Regions from separate parts of the Streptomyces sp. 1222.5 genome, predicted to be linked through region 3. Evidence: riboswitches for the same ligand, from Rfam matches in the RefSeq annotation. Region 3 holds a riboswitch; each other region holds the start of a gene.

What was found. Region 3 has a riboswitch for cyclic di-AMP ahead of BLW57_RS33145 (C40 family peptidase). Riboswitches for the same ligand answer to the same signal wherever they lie in the genome.
Region 1: linked by a shared signal. The riboswitch ahead of BLW57_RS16260 (C40 family peptidase) and the one ahead of BLW57_RS33145 (C40 family peptidase) in region 3 are both predicted to bind cyclic di-AMP.
Region 2: linked by a shared signal. The riboswitch ahead of BLW57_RS22565 (transglycosylase SLT domain-containing protein) and the one ahead of BLW57_RS33145 (C40 family peptidase) in region 3 are both predicted to bind cyclic di-AMP.
Region 4: linked by a shared signal. The riboswitch ahead of BLW57_RS21065 (M23 family metallopeptidase) and the one ahead of BLW57_RS33145 (C40 family peptidase) in region 3 are both predicted to bind cyclic di-AMP.

What each region holds. Positions count from the first base shown of each region.
Region 1 is NZ_FNSZ01000001.1:3,640,981-3,645,860, reverse strand. Features, by position in the region: gene BLW57_RS16270 (hypothetical protein) at 360-713, shown strand; gene BLW57_RS16265 (tellurite resistance/C4-dicarboxylate transporter family protein) at 749-1,714, opposite strand; gene BLW57_RS16260 (C40 family peptidase) at 1,816-2,961, opposite strand; cyclic di-AMP (ydaO/yuaA leader) riboswitch at 2,970-3,114, opposite strand; gene pcrA (DNA helicase PcrA) at 3,424-4,880, shown strand, end outside.
Region 2 is NZ_FNSZ01000001.1:5,003,901-5,008,780, forward strand. Features, by position in the region: gene fahA (fumarylacetoacetase) at 1-674, opposite strand, end outside; partial or broken gene BLW57_RS42455 (NAD(P)/FAD-dependent oxidoreductase) at 942-1,420, shown strand; gene BLW57_RS22560 (HAD family hydrolase) at 1,532-2,344, shown strand; gene BLW57_RS22565 (transglycosylase SLT domain-containing protein) at 2,534-3,022, opposite strand; cyclic di-AMP (ydaO/yuaA leader) riboswitch at 3,028-3,210, opposite strand; gene BLW57_RS22570 (polyprenyl synthetase family protein) at 3,940-4,880, shown strand, end outside.
Region 3 is NZ_FNSZ01000001.1:7,309,151-7,314,030, forward strand. Features, by position in the region: gene BLW57_RS33125 (8-amino-7-oxononanoate synthase) at 1-932, shown strand, start outside; gene BLW57_RS33130 (DUF397 domain-containing protein) at 1,000-1,224, opposite strand; gene BLW57_RS33135 (helix-turn-helix domain-containing protein) at 1,234-2,094, opposite strand; gene BLW57_RS33140 (ATP-binding protein) at 2,307-2,765, shown strand; gene BLW57_RS33145 (C40 family peptidase) at 2,978-3,460, opposite strand; cyclic di-AMP (ydaO/yuaA leader) riboswitch at 3,464-3,695, opposite strand; gene BLW57_RS33150 (hypothetical protein) at 4,035-4,343, opposite strand; gene BLW57_RS33155 (ATP-dependent Clp protease proteolytic subunit) at 4,351-4,880, opposite strand, start outside.
Region 4 is NZ_FNSZ01000001.1:4,680,263-4,685,142, forward strand. Features, by position in the region: gene ribA (GTP cyclohydrolase II) at 1-334, opposite strand, end outside; gene BLW57_RS21050 (MarR family winged helix-turn-helix transcriptional regulator) at 417-977, opposite strand; gene BLW57_RS21055 (dihydrofolate reductase family protein) at 1,055-2,188, shown strand; tRNA gene BLW57_RS21060 (tRNA-Met) at 2,279-2,352, shown strand; cyclic di-AMP (ydaO/yuaA leader) riboswitch at 2,899-3,067, shown strand; gene BLW57_RS21065 (M23 family metallopeptidase) at 3,075-4,121, shown strand; gene BLW57_RS21070 (aldo/keto reductase) at 4,189-4,880, shown strand, end outside.

The DNA.
Region 1 (4,880 bases), 3.7 Mb from region 3:
CCGCCCCTGGCCCGGGCGGCGGTGGGGAGCCGGTCACCTGGGGGAGGACGCTAAACCGGCCGGTGACGAGTCGGTAACGCGGTGTACGGAACTGGCTTCGACGGATCGCGAAATGACCGTAGGTGACCATGTTGACCTTCCGGAGTCGACGCCTTCACGCAGCGTGGTGACCGAAGCGCGGAAAGGGGGACGGGCGGGATGCGTGTGGTGCTATGGCGCGCATATATGCAAGATCGTCGGTGGTGGGTGACGAGAACCCGGACGTCCGCTCCGACCGCCCGCCGGGGCCCGGCCGGTGAGGGCGGTGCGAGGGGCCCGGTGCGAAGGGCCCGGCAGGGCCCTGGCTAGGCTCCGGCTCCATGGACGTACTCATCCATCTCTTCGTCGGCCTGCACATCATCGGCATCGCCGCACTGCTCGGCGGTTTCCTCACCCAGATGAAGGCGATGGGCCAGGGCACGGCCCGGTTCGTGCCCGGGATGCTGCACGGTGCTGCGACCATGCTGGTCACCGGCGTGGCCCTGGTCGGCCTCAACCAGGCCGACGGTCACCACGTGAACACCGTCAAGATCGGCGTGAAGCTGGCCCTGCTGATCGTGATCCTCGGGCTGGTCTACGTGAAGCGCGACGAGGAGCGGGTCGACAAGGGGCTGTTCGCCCTGGTCGGCGCGCTGACCACGGCGAACATCTTTATTGCCGTCCTGTGGACCTGAGCGGCCGCGGCTGACGGCCCGGCCGGACCCGACGGTCAGCCGGGCCCGCCGCCGGCGCGGGCCGTGCGCAGCGCACCCATGACCGTGGCCAGCCACGCCGCCACCCCGACCCACACCAGCACCTGCCCCGGCACCCTGAGCCACGGGGCGTCCATGGCGGTGGAGACGGACAGCGTCGCCGCAGCCGTCATCCCCATCGGGAAGACCGTCGCCCACCGCCGCAGGTCGTAGCCGAGCCGGGGCCGGACCGCCTCGGCCACCAGCAGCACGGCGTACGCGGCGAGATCCAGCACGAGCAGGGCCGCCGTCACGTCGCGCAGTACGCCGCGGTCGTCCAGGTTCCACAGGTACATGGGCCCGTCACCCGCCGCGATCAGCCTCGCGCCGGCCAGCGCCGAGATCGCGAGCGCCCCGCCCGCGATCCAGTGGTCCCCGGCGCCCTCCAGCACCTGCCGCAGGTCGAAGCGGACCAGGGCGAGGCCGTAGAGCACCAGCCCCAGCCAGAACAGCACCATCGCGGTGTGCGCCAGCCACGCCGTCTCGACGGCCGCGGCCAGCGTGGCGCCCAGCACGGCGAGGCCCTGTGTGGCCACACAGCCCAGGAAGACCGAACCCGGCATGCGCCGGGCCCAGTGCCGCATCACGAAGACGAGCAGCCCCGGCCAGAGCAGCGCCGAGAGCGCGAGCAGTGCCGCGGCCAGGGTCTCCCAGCCCAGCACCGAGAGCCGGGTGCCCAGTACGGTCGTCGCGGCGACCGCGGTCAGCGCGCCCGGAGTCGCCGCGGCGGCCAGCCACCGCGGCCGGTCGGTGCCCAGCCGCATGACGAAGTCGGCCGCCAGCGCCACCCAGGCGATCGCGGCCAGGACCAGCACCACCCGGGACAGCGTCTCGTCGCCGGACAGGTGCAGGCCCATCGACACGATGCCGGTCGCCATGACCGCGGCGCCGGCGGCGGGAGGCCACTCCGCCCACCACGCACGCACTTCCGAGATGCCGGGCATGCGCCGATGCTAGGCAGCCGCGACGGGCCGACCGGGCAGGCCACGCGCGCGTAGCGGGCAAAAACACCGGCACGCGCGCGTGGATGCGCGGGCGGAAGGGGTCAGGCCGGCCGGACGACGCCCTGGACGAGCGCCTCGCCGCCTCGGTGGACGGGCTCCTCGCGGATGTAGGCGCCCGGTTCCGGGGCGTGGATCATCGTTCCGTCGCCCGTGTACAGACCCACATGGCTGCTGTCCTCGTGGAAGAAGACCAGGTCACCGGGGCGAGCGTCGGCGAGGGCCACCGGAGTGCCCGCGACGGCCTGGTCGCGGGCGGCGCGCGGAAGGATGACACCGGCGGCCCGCCACGCTGCCTGGGTGAGGCCGGAGCAGTCGTAGGAACCGGGGCCGCTGGCACCGCTCACGTAGGGCCTGCCGAGCTGGGCGCGCGCGAAGGCGATCGCCTTCCCGGCCTTGGTGGCCTGCTGCGAGACCGTGGCTGCGGAAGGCGCGGGTGCGGCGGAGGACGTTGCGGCCGCGTACGTCTGCGGGCCGGTGCCCTCCCAGGCGGCCGGGGCGGGTACGGCGGGCAGCCCGTCCTCCCAGGTTGCCGGGGCGGATGCGGCGGGCAGCCCGTCCTCCCAGGCCGCCTGCGCGGGCACTACGGGCAGCGCGTCACCCCAGGGCGTGGGGTCGGGCTCGGCGGGGCGCGCGTGCTCCTGGGCGGGGAGCCGCGAGAGCAGGTCCCGCGCGGTGGCGAGCTTGCGCTGGACGGCGGCCTTCGCGGCCTTCACGTCGTAGGGCGCGGCGTCGGCGTCCGGCGTCCGCGGGCTCCTGCCGGTCCTGCCGCGTTCGGCCGTGTCCCGCACGCGCGAGGCCAGCCGGTTCATCACCCTGTTCTGGGCGAAGTGGTCCTGCGGGAACTCCTCGAGGAGAAAGGCGGCCGTGTCCGGGCCGGCGGCGGACGCCACCCGCCCCTCCGGCGCCTTGGCGCGCCGGGTCCCGCGGCGGGCGCTCTCCTGGCGCGGCTCCTCCTCGCGGGCTCGCTGCCTGGCCGCCGGTTCGTCCTCCGGAGACGAGTCGGCCCGGCGGTAGAGCTCGTCGATCTTCTTCTCGATCTCCTCCATGCTCGGCCTGCCGTCGTCGGCGGCGGCCTCGGCCGTCTGCGACAGGAGGGCCACGGAGGTGAAGGCGGCGGTGGCGAGAGCGGGGCCGCGCAGGCCCGGTCCACGGGTGCCGCCGGGGCGCGGCTTGCGGTGCGACGCCAAGGCTGGCGACTCCTTCCAAACGGCCGCCTACCGGGTTAGCTGTCGGGTTCGGGCGGGTGGTTCGGAAGGGTTGCCCTACGGCGTCGTCCCGGGTGGGAGTCGGCCGATTCACCCCGGGATCGGTGGGTCCCCGGCTCTGGGCGCCGTGCGAGGCGCGCCGGACTCGGCGGAGGCCGCACGGCCCGGCGACGTTCGCCGGAGTGGGGTCGTGCGGCCTGACGGCAACCTAGCCAACTCGTGTGTCTCCTGTGAAGGTTGGTGAGCGGTTTGTCCGATACATTTCTGTGACCTGAGGTCAGGTTTATACAGGGGTGACCAGGCGATTCCGCAGCGTGAGGAGTGTGGAGGGGGTCCGCCGGGAAGATCGATGCCGCCGTGGAAGTGCTCGGGAACGGCCGTCCGCGGGCCATGTTCCGGGGACCGGGACCGGTTGTCGGTGGGGCGCCCTAGACTCGTAGAGCGATGAGCAGCCTCTTTGACGACAGCTTCCTGGCGGACCTCCGGCCCCCTCGCGGGCACGACGAGGAACCCCCGCCGCCGCCCGAGCACGATCACGCCCCGGAGCCGATTCCGGACGATCTGTTCGGCGGGAAGTTCGACGTGCCGCCGGACCGGGACGCCCACTACCGCGACGGCGCCCCGCGCCCCGCGCTGGACCCGGCGGCCCTCCTGGAGGGGCTGAACGAGAACCAGCGCGCGGCCGTGACGCACGCCGGCTCCCCTCTGCTCATCGTCGCCGGTGCGGGCTCCGGCAAGACCCGCGTGCTCACCCACCGCATCGCGCACCTGCTCGCCGAGCGGCATGTGCACCCCGGCCAGATCCTCGCGATCACCTTCACCAACAAGGCCGCGGGCGAGATGAAGGAGCGCGTCGAGCAGCTCGTCGGCCCGCGCGCCCACGCGATGTGGGTCATGACCTTCCACAGCGCCTGCGTGCGCATCCTGCGCCGGGAGTCCAAGAAGCTCGGCTTCACCTCGTCGTTCTCGATCTACGACGCCGCCGACAGCAAGCGCCTGATGGCCCTGGTCTGCCGTGACCTGGACCTCGACCCCAAGCGCTTCCCGCCCAAGTCATTCAGCGCCAAGATCAGCAACCTGAAGAACGAGCTGATCGACGAGGAGGACTTCGCCGCCCAGGCCACCGACGGCTTCGAGAAGACCCTCGCGCAGGCCTACGCCCTGTACCAGTCGCGGCTGCGCGAGGCGAACGCCCTCGACTTCGATGACCTGATCATGACGACGGTCAACCTGCTGCGTGCCTTCCCGGACGTCGCCGAGCACTACCGCCGTCGCTTCCGGCACGTCATGGTCGACGAGTACCAGGACACCAACCACGCCCAGTACGCCCTGGTCCGCGAGCTCGTCGGCACCGCCGCGCACCCGGTGGACGTACCGCCGAGCGAGTCCGACCTGCCGCCGGCCGAGCTGTGCGTCGTGGGTGACGCGGACCAGTCCATCTACGCCTTCCGCGGTGCGACGATCCGCAACATCCTCCAGTTCGAGGAGGACTACCCCGACGCGACGACGATCCTGCTGGAGCAGAACTACCGCTCCACGCAGACCATCCTGTCCGCCGCCAACGCGGTCATCGAGCGCAACGAGTCCCGCCGCCCGAAGAACCTGTGGACCAACGCCGGCCAGGGCGCGCGGATCACCGGTTACGTCGCCGACACCGAGCACGACGAGGCGCAGTTCGTCGCCGACGAGATAGACCGCCTGGTCGACGCGGGCGAGGCGAAGGCGGGCGACGTCGCCGTCTTCTACCGCACCAACGCCCAGTCCCGTGTCTTCGAAGAGGTCTTCATCCGCGTCGGCCTGCCCTACAAGGTCGTCGGCGGTGTCCGCTTCTACGAGCGCAAGGAGGTCCGGGACGTCCTCGCCTACCTGCGTGTCCTCGCCAACCCCGAGGACACGGTGCC
Region 2 (4,880 bases), 2.3 Mb from region 3:
TCGTTCAGCAGGCACAGCCCGAAGACGTGCTCGCGGAAGTCGCCGAGCGCGACCGGCCGGCCCAGTTCGGAGGGCGCGCCCACGACGAAGCCGACCTCCGCCTCGATGTCCAGCCGGATCGACGGGCCGAAGACGGGAGCGGGGTCACCGGGGCCCTTGCGCTGGCCGGACGGCCGGATGACGTCGGTGCCCGAGACGACGACCGTGCCGGAGCGGCCGTGGTAACCGATCGGCAGGTGTTTCCAGTTGGGGGTGAGGGAGTCCTCGGCGTCCGGCCGGAAGATGTGGCCGACGTTCCGGGCGTGGTTCTCCGAGGCGTAGAAGTCGACGTAGTCGGCCACCTCGAAGGGCAGATGGAGGGTCACCGACGACAGGGGGTGGAACAGCGGTTCGATCGTCGGCCGATGCGCGGACGACGTCACCCACTCCGTCAGGGCGCGCCGCACGTCGGACCAGGCCGCGCGCCCGGCGGCGAGCAGCGCGTCGAGGGTGGGCTGAGCCAGCAGCGGGTGGTGCGGCGAGCCGAGCGCGGCGGCCGCGGCGCCCGCGTCGAGCACGTGGTCCCCGAGCCGGACGCCGACCCTGCGTTCCGTGCTGCCGGAGGGCGAGAACACGCCGTAGGGAAGGTTGTGCGGGCCGAAGGGGTCGCCCTCGGGGACGTCGAAGGGGGGCATGGGGGTACTGCCTCACTCTCATCCGAGCCATGCATGGCGATACGTTCCATGTGGTCGCGCCACACGTTACGGCCGAGATGCGTGTCTTGGGCAGTGCCTCTCGCAGCTCTTGGGCTGTGCCACCCGCAGCTCTTGGGCCGCGCCTCCGGCAACTCCGGCGTTGCAGCTCCCGCAGCCCTCGGGCAGTGCAGCCCGCAGCACTGCGGACGGCGCGCGGCGAGTCGGCGGCACCGACGCCGCTGCTCGGTCGGATCGCCGCTCGCACCATGGGCGCTCAGCAACTACCCGCACCCCTACCGCTACCTGCCCGAGCCCGCCCGCCACCACCTGGTCCGCCGGGTGCTCGGCCCGCTCGGCGCCTGGTGGCTGCGCGAGCCTTCGACAGCGGGGTGCGGGTCCAGGAGATCGAGCGGCTGGTGGGTGCCGAGGTCCCGGCGGCAACCCGGTCCTGCCCGTCCGCACCCTCGGCGGTCGGGCAGAGCGGCCCACCGCCGACCGTGTCGTCGCCGCCACCCGCTACCGCGTCGACATCGCGGCGACGGTCTTCCTCGGCCACGGGCTGCGCACCCGGCTCGCGGTGAGCCGCGGCACGCCCCGGCTCGGCCCCGGCTGTGTCACCGGTGCCCTGCCTGTACTTCACGGGGCTTCCGGCGGCGTCCTCGTACGGGCCGGTGATGCGCTTCGTGTGCGGTACGGAGTTCGCCTCCCCCCGTCTGGCGAAGCACCTGGCCGCGCGGCACGGCTGAGGTGCGGCTGGGCCATCGAGGTTCCGGAGTACGCCACTTGGGGCCGAGCAGCACGTAAGTACGTGGAGAGAGCGGTGAGTCGGCGGGGCGCGGTGTCCGTATTCTCTGATCATGGCACCCACCCCGGCATATGCACTGATCGCCACCGACCTGGACGGGACGTTGCTGCGTGGCGACGACACCGTCTCCGACCGGTCGCTCGCCGCGCTCGCGCGGGTGGCGGGGGCGGGCGCCCGGCATCTGGTGGTGACGGGCCGGCCGGCTCCGCGGGTACGGCCGCTGCTGGCGAACCTCGGCTGCACGGGGCTCGCGGTGTGCGGACAGGGTGCTCAGGTCTACGACGCCGCGGCGGACCGCCTGCTGTGGTCGGTCCGGCTGGACCGGGAGCTGGCGGAGACCGCGCTCGGCAAGATCGAGGCGGAGGTGGGCCAGGTGTTCGCGGCCGTAGACCAGGACGGGGTGGACGGGCTCACCCTCATCGAGCCCGGCTATCTGATGCCGCACCCCACGCTTCCCGCGCTCCGGGTGGGCCGGCGCGACGACCTGTGGTGCGAGCCCATCAGCAAGGTCCTGCTGCGCCACGCCACCCTGTGCGACGACGAGTTGGCGGCGGTCGCGCGTGCGGCGGTGGGTTCGCTGGCGACCGTCACCATGTCCGGGCCGGGCACCGTGGAGCTCCAGCCGCGCGGGGTGACCAAGGCGACCGGGCTCGCGCTGGCCGCCGAGCGGCTCGGAGTGGGCCCGGAACGCGCGCTGGCCTTCGGGGACATGCCCAATGACATCCCGATGTTCGACTGGGCCGCGCGGGGCGTGGCCATGGCCAACGCGCACCCCGAACTCAAGGCGGTGGCCGACGAGGTCACCGAGTCGAACGAGGACGACGGCGTGGCCGTCGTCCTCGAAGGACTCTTCCCGGCCGGGTGACCGGCTCTTCGGCACTGCTCCGTTCGTCCGGAGGCCGGTGCGCGCCGGTCCGTCAGGTGCCGGTGCGCTCCGGTCCGCCGGGCGTCGGGTGCGGGATGCCGGGCGGGTTCCGGTCCGCCGCCGGTGCGCGCCGGGCACGTCCGCCGGAACGTGCTCGGTGCGTCCGCCGGTACGGGCCGGACCCGTCCGTCAGTACGCGCCGAAGACGTTGTCGATCGAGCCGTACCGCGCGGCCGCGTAGTTGCAGGCGGCGGTGATGTTCGCGACCGGGTCGTAGGGGTCGAAGGAGGTGCCGACCACGTGGTAGGCGGCGAAGGTCGGGTCGATGACCTGGAGCAGACCCTTGGACGGGGTGCCCTTGACGGCGTTCGAGTCCCAGAGGTTGATGGCGTTGGGGTTGCCGGAGGACTCCCGCATGATGTTGCGGTAGATGCCGTGGTACGTGCCCGGGATCTTCTTCTCGGCCATGATCGCGAGGGATTCGCGGATCCAGCCGTCGAGGTTGTTCGGGTACCCGGCGGGGGTGGTGGAGGCCGTCGGGGCGGTGGTGGGGGCCGCGGAGGCGCTCGCGGCGCCGACGAGCGGCAGGGCGAGGACAGCGGCGCCGGTGCCGAGGGCGGCGATGGTGCGGACGAGGCGGTTGTTCCGGGTGCGGCGGGGCTGAGCGGCAGCAGGCATGGGGAAGTTCCTCTCCGTCGCCTGCGAGGTGAGCTGTCGGGTTCGGGCGGGGAGGTGCCCGGCCGTGCCCTGGGGAGGCGCGGCTTCACCCCTAGCCGTTCCGGTGCGACGTGTGCCGACCGGTACGGCGATGGCTTACCTGGGTCCCCCGCTCCTGCCGTACGAAATGAGTTCGTCGATGGGTTACGCGGGCGGCGGCAGGATTAGGCGTCCGCCCGACGGCCCGGAACGTATGCGAGAGCACATGTCGGGAACAAGTACTGGATTCACACAACACCCTATTTGACCTTGGTCTGTGGCTTTTGAGGCGCTTGATCCTTTGCGGTTGCCAACTCTCAACTCGCCAGTAGGGCAAGGGGAGAAGGGGATGCCGGTGAGTGGGGGTGGTTCTCCCGCCCGAGTGAGCCAACTCACGAAATAGCAAAATAATGCAAATCAGACATGAGGGATTCAGGTGATTTGCGGCCGAGGTGGCATTGCGGCGGAACCCGCGACGAGGCGCCGGTCGTTGTGGTGGTGGCCGCGGCGCGCGAAGAGGTGAAGTGCGGCGACGAGGGAAGGGGGTGTCCGGGTGGGTGTCGGGTGCTGTTGCGCGCCCGATGTGCCCGTTGTATCCGTTGTGCCCGAGTGGGTCGCCGCTCCCGGCGTGCTCCCGAGGTGTCCACCGGGTGGCGTCGGCATTACTCCGCTCACGCCGCGTTTCGCGACAAAGTGTGCGGATTCCTGTTAAGTCGATAAATGTCCATTCTTACCAACCGATCAAACCCATACCGGTCATGATCCGATACCGCCCAGGCTGGACCGGTGGGCGCTATCGGTGATCGAAAGAGGACCGGATACGCTGACTTGAGTGATGGCAGCGACCTATCGACAAACCGTGTAAGCGCCAGCAGACACCAGCAGACAGGAGACCCCTCGTGACCGTCGTCGGGCCGTTCGGGCTGAGCGTGCGGGACCAGGCTCTGGAAGCCGATGTCCAGGCCGGATTGACGGCTGTCGAGGAAGGCTTGCTCGAGGCCACCAAGAGCGAGGTCCCGTTCATCACGGAGGCCGCGCAGCACCTCGTACGGGCCGGTGGGAAGCGGTTCCGTCCGCTGCTCGTGATGCTCGCGTCCCAGTTCGGCGACCCCTACGCGCCGGGCATCGTGCCCTCGGCAGTGGTCGTGGAGCTGACCCACCTCGCCACGCTGTACCACGACGACGTGATGGACGAGGCGGCCGTGCGCCGCGGTGTGGACAGCGCCAACACCCGCTGGGGCAACTCCGTCGCGGTCCTGACCGGCGACTTCCTGTTCGCCCGGGCCTCCCAGATCCTCGCCGACCTCGGTCCCGAGGCGGTCCGGGTGCAGGCCCTCGCGTTCGAGCGGCTGGTCACGGGCCAGATCCTGGAGACCGCCGGTCCCACGGACGGCCGCGACCCGGTCGATCACTACCTGGACGTACTCGGCGGCAAGACGGGCTCGCTGGTCGCGGTCTCCTGCCGGTTCGGCGCGATGATGTCCGGCGCCGACGAGACGGTCGTCGACGTGCTCACCCAGTACGGCGAGCGGCTCGGGGTCGCCTTCCAGCTCGCGGACGACGTCCTGGACATCGCCTCCGACTCCCACGAGTCCGGCAAGACCCCGGGCACCGACCTGCGCGAGGGCATCGCCACGCTGCCCGTGCTCCGGCTGCGCGAGCGGGCCGCCCGGCTCGGGCTGGCCGAGGACATCGCGCTGTGCGAGCTGCTGGACTCCGATCTCAGCGACGACGCCCGGCACGCCGAGGCGCTGGCGGCGCTGCGCGCCCACCCCGCGCTGGAGCAGGCCCGCCAGGACACGATCCGCTACGCGAAGGAGGCCCGGGCCGCGCTGGCGCC
Region 3 (4,880 bases):
CACGTCTGGTCACCGGCACCACCGAGCTGCACTCCGAGCTGGAGCGCGAACTGGCCGCCTACTGCGGATTCGAGGCGGCCCTGGTCTTCTCCTCCGGCTACGCGGCCAACCTGGCCGCGGTCACCGCGCTGGGCCCGCACGGCTCGCTGATCGTCTCCGACGCGGGCAACCACGCCTCGCTCATCGACGGCTGCCGGCTCGCCCGGGGGGCGACGCAGGTCGTCGGGCACGGCGATCCCGAGGCCGTGCGCAAGGCCCTGGCCACGCACGAGGGGACGGCGATCGTCGTCTCCGACACCGTGTTCTCGGTCGACGGGGACCAGGCGCCGCTGGCCGGGCTGGCCGCGGCGTGCCGGGAGCACGGCGCGGGCCTGGTGGTGGACGACGCCCACGGTCTCGGCGTGCTGGGCGACGGCGGACGGGGCGCGCCGTACGCGACCGGTCTGGCCGGTGCCGAGGACGTGGTCGTGACGGCCACCCTGTCCAAGTCGCTGGGCAGCCAGGGCGGGGTGGTGCTCGGCCCGGCCCGGGTGATCGGCCATCTGGTCAACGCGGCCCGGACGTTCATCTTCGACACCGGTCTGGCGCCGGCGGCCGTGGGTGCCGCGCTGGCCGCGCTGCGGCTGCTCGTCCGGGAACCGGAGCGCGCGGCGCGGGCCCGGGAGGTGGCTTCGGAACTGCACGCACGGCTGACCGCCGCGGGCCTGGAAGCGGTACGTCCGGACGCCGCGGTGGTCTCCGTGCGGGCACCGTCCCCGGAGCAGGCGGTGCGCTGGGCGGCCGACTGCCGTACAGCGGGTCTGGCCGTGGGCTGTTTCCGTCCTCCCTCCGTGCCCGACGGCATCTCACGGCTGAGGCTGACCGCCCGGGCGGACCTGTCCGGGGCCGAGATCGAACGCGCTGTACGGGTGATCGGCGAGACGCGACCATGAGTCGGCGTGACACGGCCGGGCGTCGCCGCCAGGGGATGTGATCAGAGGCGGGCGGGGTGTCGGTGGATCACGGGAGCGTGGTCACGAACTCCGCCCAGCTCTCGGGGGAGAAGAGCAGTGCGGGTCCGGCAGGGTCCTTCGAGTCGCGCACGGCGAGCAGCCCGGCCCAGGGGCCGGTGTCCGGCCGGGCCGTCTCCACGCAGTTGTTGGCTCCCGTGCTGTGGCTGCTGCGCAGCCAGCTCACGTCGTGCAGGTCGGTACTGGCAGGGACGTTCCGAGGCAGAGCGGTCATGGTGCCTCCTTACGCGCCGTCACCTATCCCGGCGATGTAGTCCAACGAGTCCTCGGGTGAAAGGGCTTGGTTCTGAAGGGACTTGAAGGCCTGCGAGTAGGCCATCAGGTCTTCTTTCCGTTCGAGGTAGAGGCTACTCGTCAACTGGTCGACAACAACCACATCCAGATCAGAAGTGCTCGGAAATGAGAAGATAACGAAAGGCCCGGTGAGGCCGACATGCGCTCCGGCGCCGAACGGCAGTACCTGGAGCCGTACTTGGGGCAGCCGGGCGGCCTCCTCCAGCCGCTCCAGCTGCCGGGTCATCACCCCGGGACCGCCGACCTCGCGGCGCAGCACCGCCTCGTCGAGCACCGCGCTGAGCTCCAGCGGCGGGTGCGAACGCAGCACGTCCTGCCTGGCCAGACGTACTTCCACCAGCGCGTCCAGGTGCTCCTCGTCCAGGTCGTTCACGGCCGCCCGGGTCACCGCGGTGGCGTACTCGGCGGTCTGCAGCAGCCCCGGCACGACCGTCGTCTCCAGGGTGCGCATGACGCTCGCCTGCGACTCCAGACTGATGAAATCCCGGTACGTCGGCGGCAGCACCCCGCGATAGGCGTGCCACCACCGGTTGCTACCACCGGCGTCCTCCGACCCCGCCAGCATCAGCAGCAACTCGCGCAGATGTCCGCCCCGCACCCCGTAGGCGTCCAGGAGTAACCGCAGATCGGCCGGTTTCACACCGCTCGCGCCGGTCTCGATGCGGCTCACCTTCGACTGGTGCCAGCCGACCAGCTGCGCCGCCTCCCCGCTCGTGAGCCCAGCACCGGTACGCAGCGTGCGCAGTTCGGCGCCCAGTTTGCGGCGGCGCACCGCGGGACCGTTCTGCATGGGCTCCTCCTTACTCCTTATGGACCGCCCGGATACGGCTGCGCGTCGCAGAGTTCACCGCTTCGGGCGACAGATATATGCATATCTTGGTGGATCGCTCCCCGTGACCGGCCCGGTGATGGCAGTCTGGCGACGAGCACCAGTCCGGGACCGTACTCGAACCATCCGCTCCATGTCGGACTGCGGTCCCGCGGGAAAGGGACGACGTCGCCATGGCAGACCATCTGGAAGCATCCGTCACTCTGCCGAGCGATCCCGCCTCGGTCTCCGCGGCCCGCGCCTACGTGGTGGGGACGCTCGCGGAGTGGGGCCTGCCGTCGGACACCGACGTGGCCGACACCGTCCGGCTCATCGTCTCCGAACTCGCCACCAACGCCGTACAGCACACCTTCGGACAGTCACCCACCTTCACGGTCGACATCGCGCTGGACCGTGACGAACACCTGCGCATCGGCGTCACGGACAGTCATCCCCGCTTCCCCAAGAGACTGCCCGCCGCCGTCCAGCAGGACAACGGGCGCGGCATGGTCATCATCCGCTGTCTCACCGCCGAGTGCGGCGGCAAGCTCCGCGTCCGCCCGACCCGTGAGGGGGGCAAGACGGTGTTCATCGAACTTCCGTGGGCGCTGCCGGTCGAGCCGGTGGCGGCCGGAGGCCAGCAGGAACCGTAGCCCGGCACGCGCGCCCGGACGCCGTGACGCCCCGCCCGCGGCCTCCTCGGAGGTCGCGGCCGGGGCTGGACACCGGTGTCCGGGACGCCGCTGTTCGCGCTGATCCTCAGTGTGCCGGCCCCGGGCGCCATGGCTCCAGGCGGGCGCCGAGGCGGCGCTGACGGTCCTCGGAGCGGCCCCGCCGCCGGAGCCGCTCCTGCCGTGACGTCGGGTCAGCTCACCCGGCCGTACCACACGCTCTTCGTCCAGATCTTCTGGAGCCGCACCACGTCACCGGTCCTGGGCGCGTGCCAGATCTTGCCGTGACCGGCGTAGATGCCGACGTGGTAGACGCTGGAACCGGAGTGGAAGAACACCAGGTCGCCCGCCTTGCGGCTCCTGGCCGAGATGTGGTGCGACTTGTTGTACTGCTGGGCGGCGGTGCGTGGCAGCTTCTTGCCCGCCTTCTTGAACGAGTAGAGCGTCAGCCCCGAGCAGTCGAAGCGCCGCGGCCCGGTGGCCCCGTACTGGTACGGAGCACCCTTCTTGGAGGCCGCGATCTTCAGTGCCTTCGTCGCGGTGGCCGCGGTGGTCGCGGCCGAGGCGTCGGTGGCGAGGCCGGGCACCGCGATGGAGCCGCCGACGGCGGCGAGTGTCAGAGCCGAGGCCGTGCCGGCCCGGGCCATCAGCGACGGGACACGATTGAGCGCAGACATGCGCAACCCTTCGTCAGCCGCCTGTGAAGGATGACCTGTCGGATTCGGGCTGGCGAAGTTGCCCGGCCGCGTTGCCGCGGCTTCACCCCAAGGGCTGCTCGGAACATCCGGTCGTCCGCATCGAGCGGACGAACATCCGTTCCGGCGACCCGTCTAGCTTGGGTCCTCCACTCCTGCCGATCCACTCCTGTCGACCGGTCATCCGCGCGGCGGCAGGACTCGGCGTCCGCCCGGATCGCCCCGCCGCCGTGGCGGGGTCTTGTCGTCAGACAGGGATCTTCACTCACAGGTGTCCGAAAATCCCAATGGAATCGGGGATTTGTGGCGTTACTCACCACTCACCCGTTCGGGTGGACACTGCTCTGTTCGAGACATCGTCAAGTCCCGTTCGTAGCCCCCGACCTGGGGCGGAGCACTCGCCGGGACACCACGGACCGGTCCCGCGCGCAAGCCGGGAGGGTCAGAAAATCATCTGGATATACCTCGGTCGGCCGACAGTCGTTCGGACCGTTTCAACTCCGGCCCGAACGACGCGTCGACGCTCCGGCCCCCGCGGGCCCCACGCGCGTCCGGATCAGCCGACGCCGTCGGGCGGGAGTACGACGCGCGCGGTGCGGCGCTCGCCGTCCAGCACCCGCAGGGCCCGTGCCAGCGTGTCCCCGTGCAGCTCCGTCTCGCCCCGCGCGTGCATCAGCGCGAGCGCGTCACGCAGCTCCGCCGCCTTGCGCACCAGGGCCTGCGCCGCCCGCAGACCGGGATAGGTGTCGCCGTCGCGCGCGGGGTTGATCCGCCCCAGCAGGTCGGCCGCCTCCAGGTAACGGTCGATCAACTCGCCCTCCGCGCGGGTCAGCGCGGGCAGCGGTGGCAGTTCCTGAGGCGGCATCGGGCGCTCACCTCGCGTCCGGTGCGCCGGGCATCTCGCGGCGGCTGGGCACGACGCCGTCCACCAGGCCGTAGGCCAGGGCCCCGGAGGCGTCCAGGACCAGGTCCCGCTCCAGGTCCCGGTGAACCTGCTCCGCCGTGCGCCCCGTGTGCGCCGCGAGGATCGTCTCCGTCAGGGCGCGGGTCCGGGCCAACTCCCCGGCCTGGATCGCGAGGTCGCTGGGCTGCCCCCGCACCGGCTCCGGCAGGGCGGGCTGTTCGAGCACCATGCGGGCGCTCGGCAGCGTGAACCGCTGGCCGTGGGTGCCGGCCGCGAGCAGCACCGCGGCGACGGAGACGGCCTGCCCCAGGCAGTACGTCGCGATGTCGCAGCCGACGTACCGCATCGTGTCGTAGATCGCCGTCATCGCCCCGAAGGAACCGCCCGGGGAGTTGATGTAGAGCGTGATGTCCCGGTCGGGGGCGGCGTGTTCGAGGTACATGAACTGCGCCGTCACGTCGTTCGCGGCGGCGTCGTCGACCGGTGTGCCGAGGAAGA
Region 4 (4,880 bases), 2.6 Mb from region 3:
CGTAGGCGTCGAGCTTGTTGTACAGGCCGATGCCGCGCCCCTCCTGGCGGAGGTAGAGCAGTACGCCGCCGCGCACCGCGATGCGTTCGACGGCCTCGCGCAGCTGGGGGCCGCAGTCGCAGCGGGACGAACCGAAGACGTCGCCGGTCAGGCACTCGGAGTGCAGGCGCACCAGCGGGACCGGGCCGGGGTCGCCGAGGACGACGGCGACGTGCTCCTGGCCGTCGGCGAGCCCGTGGAAGGTGACGAGCTCCGCGTCGGTGCTGTAGCCGTCGGGGAAGCGCAGCGGCACCCGGACGCGGGCGCGCGGGGTGGCGGCGGGGGTGTCGGGCATGGGGGCCTCCGGTGTCCTCCCATCTGCTTCAGATTTGAAGCAGACGTTCGGCCGGGACCCTACCGCATGCTTCAAAGTTAAATCAACGACGTTCGGGGGAGCGGCCCGCCGGCGGCTCCGGCTGGGGCCCCGAGCAGGGCGAGGACCGCCGCCGCCACGGCACGTCCTCGGTGGTCGGCCGCTCGTCGTCCGCCCCCTGGAGCCCGCGCGCGATCCCGGTGCAGATCTCCTCCAGCTGCCCCACCTGCTCCGGCGTCAGTCGGTCGAAGAGGGTTGCGCGCACCGTGTCGACGTGCCCGGGTGCCGTACGCTCCAGCACGGCCGTCCCCGCGTCGGTCAGCACCGCGAGACTGCTGCGCTTGTCCCAGCGGCAGTCCTCCCGGCGCACCAGTCCGTCCCGCTCCAGCCGGGTCACCACGTACGTCAGCCTGCTGCGGGTGATCTTCAGCGTCTCGGCGAGGTCGGTCATGCGCAGCCGCCGCTCGGGCGCCTCGGAGAGGTTGGCCAGCACCGAGTAGAACAGGTGGGGCATGCCGCCCTCCTGCTGGAGCTGACGGTCGATCGCGTCCTCCAGGAGGCGGGAGGCGGCCATGTAGGCGCGCCAGGCGCGCTGCTCCTCGGGGGTGAGCCAGCGGGTCGTCATGCTGCCAGTGTAAGTTTGTTTCAAAGTTGAACCAAGATCCGGTGAGGTGCGCCGGGTCACCGTGAGGGAGTGCGCCGATGCCCCTGCCGTACGTGCTGCTGTCCGCCGCCGTCTCCCTCGACGGCTACCTGGACGACACCGGCCCCGAGCGGCTGCTGCTCTCCAGCCCGGCCGACTTCGACCGGGTCGACGCGGTGCGGGCCTCCGTCGACGCCATCTTGATCGGCGCCGGCACCATCCGCGCCGACAACCCGCGGCTGCTGGTCAACTCCGCCGACCGGCGCGCCGCCCGGGTGGCGTCCGGCCGGCCCGCGTACCCCCTGAAGGTGACCGTCACCGCCACCGGCGAACTCGACCCCGACGCCCACTTCTGGCACACCGGCGGCGAGAAGCTGGTCTGCACGACCGACAAGGGCGCGGAGGTGGCCTCCCGCCTCCTCGGGGACACCGCGGACGTCGTCGCGCTCGGCGCCGACCTCGACTGGCGGGCCCTGCTGGAGCACCTGCACGACGTGCGCGGGGTCGAACGCCTCATGGTCGAGGGCGGCGGCCGGGTGCACACCCAGCTGCTGACGCAGGGCCTCGCCGACGAACTCCAACTGGTCCTCGCCCCGCTCCTGGTCGGCGACCCGGCGGCCCCGCGGCTGTTCGGCCCCGGGGAGTACCAGGGCGGACGGCTGCGCCTGGTCGAGACCCGCCGGATCGAGGACGTCGTCCTCATGCGGTACGAGCCCACCGCCCCCGGCACCGGCCCGCTCCCCACCGCCGCCGACCGCCGCTGGCTGCGCACCGCCTGTGAGCTCGCCGCCCAGTGCCCGCCCTCGGAGACGGCGTTCAGCGTCGGCGCGGTCGTGGTCGGCGCCGACGGCACCGAGCTCGCCCGCGGCCACTCCCGGGAGGGCGGCGACCCCGTGGTCCACGCGGAGGAGGCCGCCCTGGCCAAGCTCGACCCGGCCGACCCGGGGCTGTCCGGCGCCACCGTCTACAGCAGCCTGGAACCCTGCGCCCGCCGCGCCTCCCGGCCCGCCCCCTGTGCCGAACTGATCCTGCGGTCCGGTGCGCGCCGGGTGGTCACCGCTTGGCGGGAGCCGGACACCTTCGTGGCCGCGGCCGACGGCACGGGCGTCCTGCGCGACGGCGGAGCCGAGGTCGTCGTGCTCCCGGAGTTCGAGGCGCTCGCCAAGGCCCCGAACTCCCACCTGACGGCCTGACCGGCCCTGCCCCGCGGCGCGCCGGAAAGGGGCCCCGGGAAACCGATTGGCTCCTGGTCCCGTGCATGACGTATGCTGAAGACACAACGACGCGGGGTGGAGCAGCTCGGTAGCTCGCTGGGCTCATAACCCAGAGGTCGCAGGTTCAAATCCTGTCCCCGCTACTGAAGGCTCAGGGCCGGGATCCAGTTCATGGATCCCGGCCCTGAGTGTTTCCCGGCCCCGGCCGACCCACCTCGGGCCTCGCCCAGTGACACGCGTCACACCACGCCACCCGTCCGGGCCACACCGCCCGCCCTCCTGCGTACCACCGTCCTGACCGGTCTCGCGGCGCTCGCCGCCGTCCCCGCCGTGCCGCCGGAGGCAATCCGCTGAACTCCCGCACGGCGAAGACGTCGTACTCATCGTCGATCGCGGGCACCCGGAGCCGCTGCCGCTGCGCACCGACGAACGCAGGCTCACCGGGCGGACCTTGCGACTCTTCACCGACAGTGACCGGGTGAGTGCCGAGCGCATGACATCTGAGTCACCATCAAAACTTCTGTGACTCCTGAATCGCGGCCAACTCGCCCGGTTTGCAGGGATGGCAGCGGTTAAGTCCGAGGCGGAAAACGTTAATGATCAAGCCGAACGGCTTGGAAAGTGCCCCGCGGGTCTATTAACGTTCGATAACGCAGCGCGGTCGTCCCAGCCGTCACCCGCGACGGCTCCGTGCGCACGCGCCGAATCCCGTAAGGGAACCGGGGAACCACCACCCTGGGGTGAATCACGCGGCTACTGATGTGAACTCCTCGAGTCCACGCCAGGTATACGCGCGTAGGAGACCTTCCTGCTCCGAACCCGTCAGCTAACCCGGTAGGCGGAGGAAGGAAAGGAGTGCGCCCGCGTGGCGTCCAACCGGCCTGCCCCAGAAGCCCCGTTCATACCGGCTCAGCGTGAGAGCGAGACCTTCGGTTACGCCTCCTACCGTGCCGAGGAGGGCCCCTGGGAGGAGTGGAACCCCACCGAGGAGTCCCTCACCCCGGTTCGCGGGCGGCACCGCGTGGCCAAGCAGCGCGGCGGGTTCGCCCGCAGCTCCACCGTCCTCGGCGTCGGCGTGATCGCGGCGGTCGGCGCGGGCGGGATGGCCAGCGCCAACACCGGCAAGCCGCCGGTCTCCATCTCCCTGCCGGACCTGCCGAGCGTCGGTTCCCTCTTCGACGACGGTTCCGCCAAGACCTCCGAGGCCACCGGACTCAGCGACGTCGGTGTGACCTCCGCCGGCAGCGAGCAGGACACCGATGCGGGCGAGGCCCTGCGCAGCCGGATCATGGCCCAGGCCGAGCAGCAGAAGGGCCAGGCCGAGAGCAAGGCCACCGCCGCCAGGCTCGCCACCGCCGAGAAGCTGACCGCCGACGCGGCCGCGAAGGCGGAGAAGGAAGCCGCCGCGAAGGCCGCCGCCGCGAAGAAGAAGGCGGAGGCCGCGGCCGCCAAGGCGGAGGCCGAGGCCAAGAAGGCGGCGGAGGAGAAGCGGCTGGCCGAGCTGGCCAAGCAGTACACGCTGCCGACGTCCTCGTACACGATCACCTCGACGTTCGGCCAGGCCGGCTCGATGTGGTCCTCCGGCTACCACACCGGCCTCGACTTCGCGGCCCCCACGGGCACCCTCATCAAGGCCATCCACAGCGGCACGATCACGCAGGCGGGCTGGGCCGGCTCCTACGGCTACCGCACGGTCCTCACCCTGGACGACGGCACCGAGCTGTGGTTCTGCCACCAGTCCTCGATCAGCGTCTCCGTCGGCCAGAAGGTCTCCACCGGCGAGCTCATCGGCCGGGTCGGCGCGACCGGCAACGTCACCGGCCCGCACCTCCACCTGGAGGTCCACCCGGGCGGCGACGCCACGGGGATCGACCCCATGGCCTGGCTGCGGGGCAAGGGCCTCACCCCCTGACACCCGTTCGCGGGAACTCGGCGCCGGCGGCGGAAGAGATCATTCGCCGTCGGCGTTGGATTGAAGCATGACTTCTCTGCGCACACTCGGTTCCTCCGACCTCGAGGTCTTCCCCCTCTCCCTCGGCGGCAACGTCTTCGGCTGGACCGCCGACGAGCAGACCTCCTTCGCCGTGCTCGACGCCTACGCCGCCGCGGGCGGCAACTTCGTCGACACCGCCGACAGCTACAGCGCCTGGGTGGAGGGCAACGCCGGCGGCGAGTCCGAGACGATCATCGGCAAGTGGGTCAAGGCCCGCGGCAACCGCGACGACGTCGTCATCGCCACCAAGGTCAGCCAGCACCCCGAGTACCAGGGCCTGTCCGCGGCCACCATCAAGGCCGCCGCCGACGCCTCCCTGCGCCGCCTCGGCACCGACCGCATCGACCTCTACTACACGCACTTCGACAAGCCCGAGGTGCCGGTCGAGGAGATCATCGGCGCGCTGGACGAGCTGGTGAGGGCGGGCAAGGTCCGGCACATCGCCGCGTCCAACATCAGCCCCGAGCGGCTGCGGGCCTCCCTGGACTTCTCCGACCGAGAGGGCCTGGCCCGCTACGTCGCCCTCCAGCCGCACTACAACCTGGTCTCCCGCGACACCTACGAGGGCCCGTTGCAGGACCTGGCCGCCCGCGAGGGCCTGGCCGCGGTGCCCTACTACTCCCTCGCGGCGGGCTTCCTCACCGGCAAGTACCGCCCGGGTACGACCGTCGACAGCCC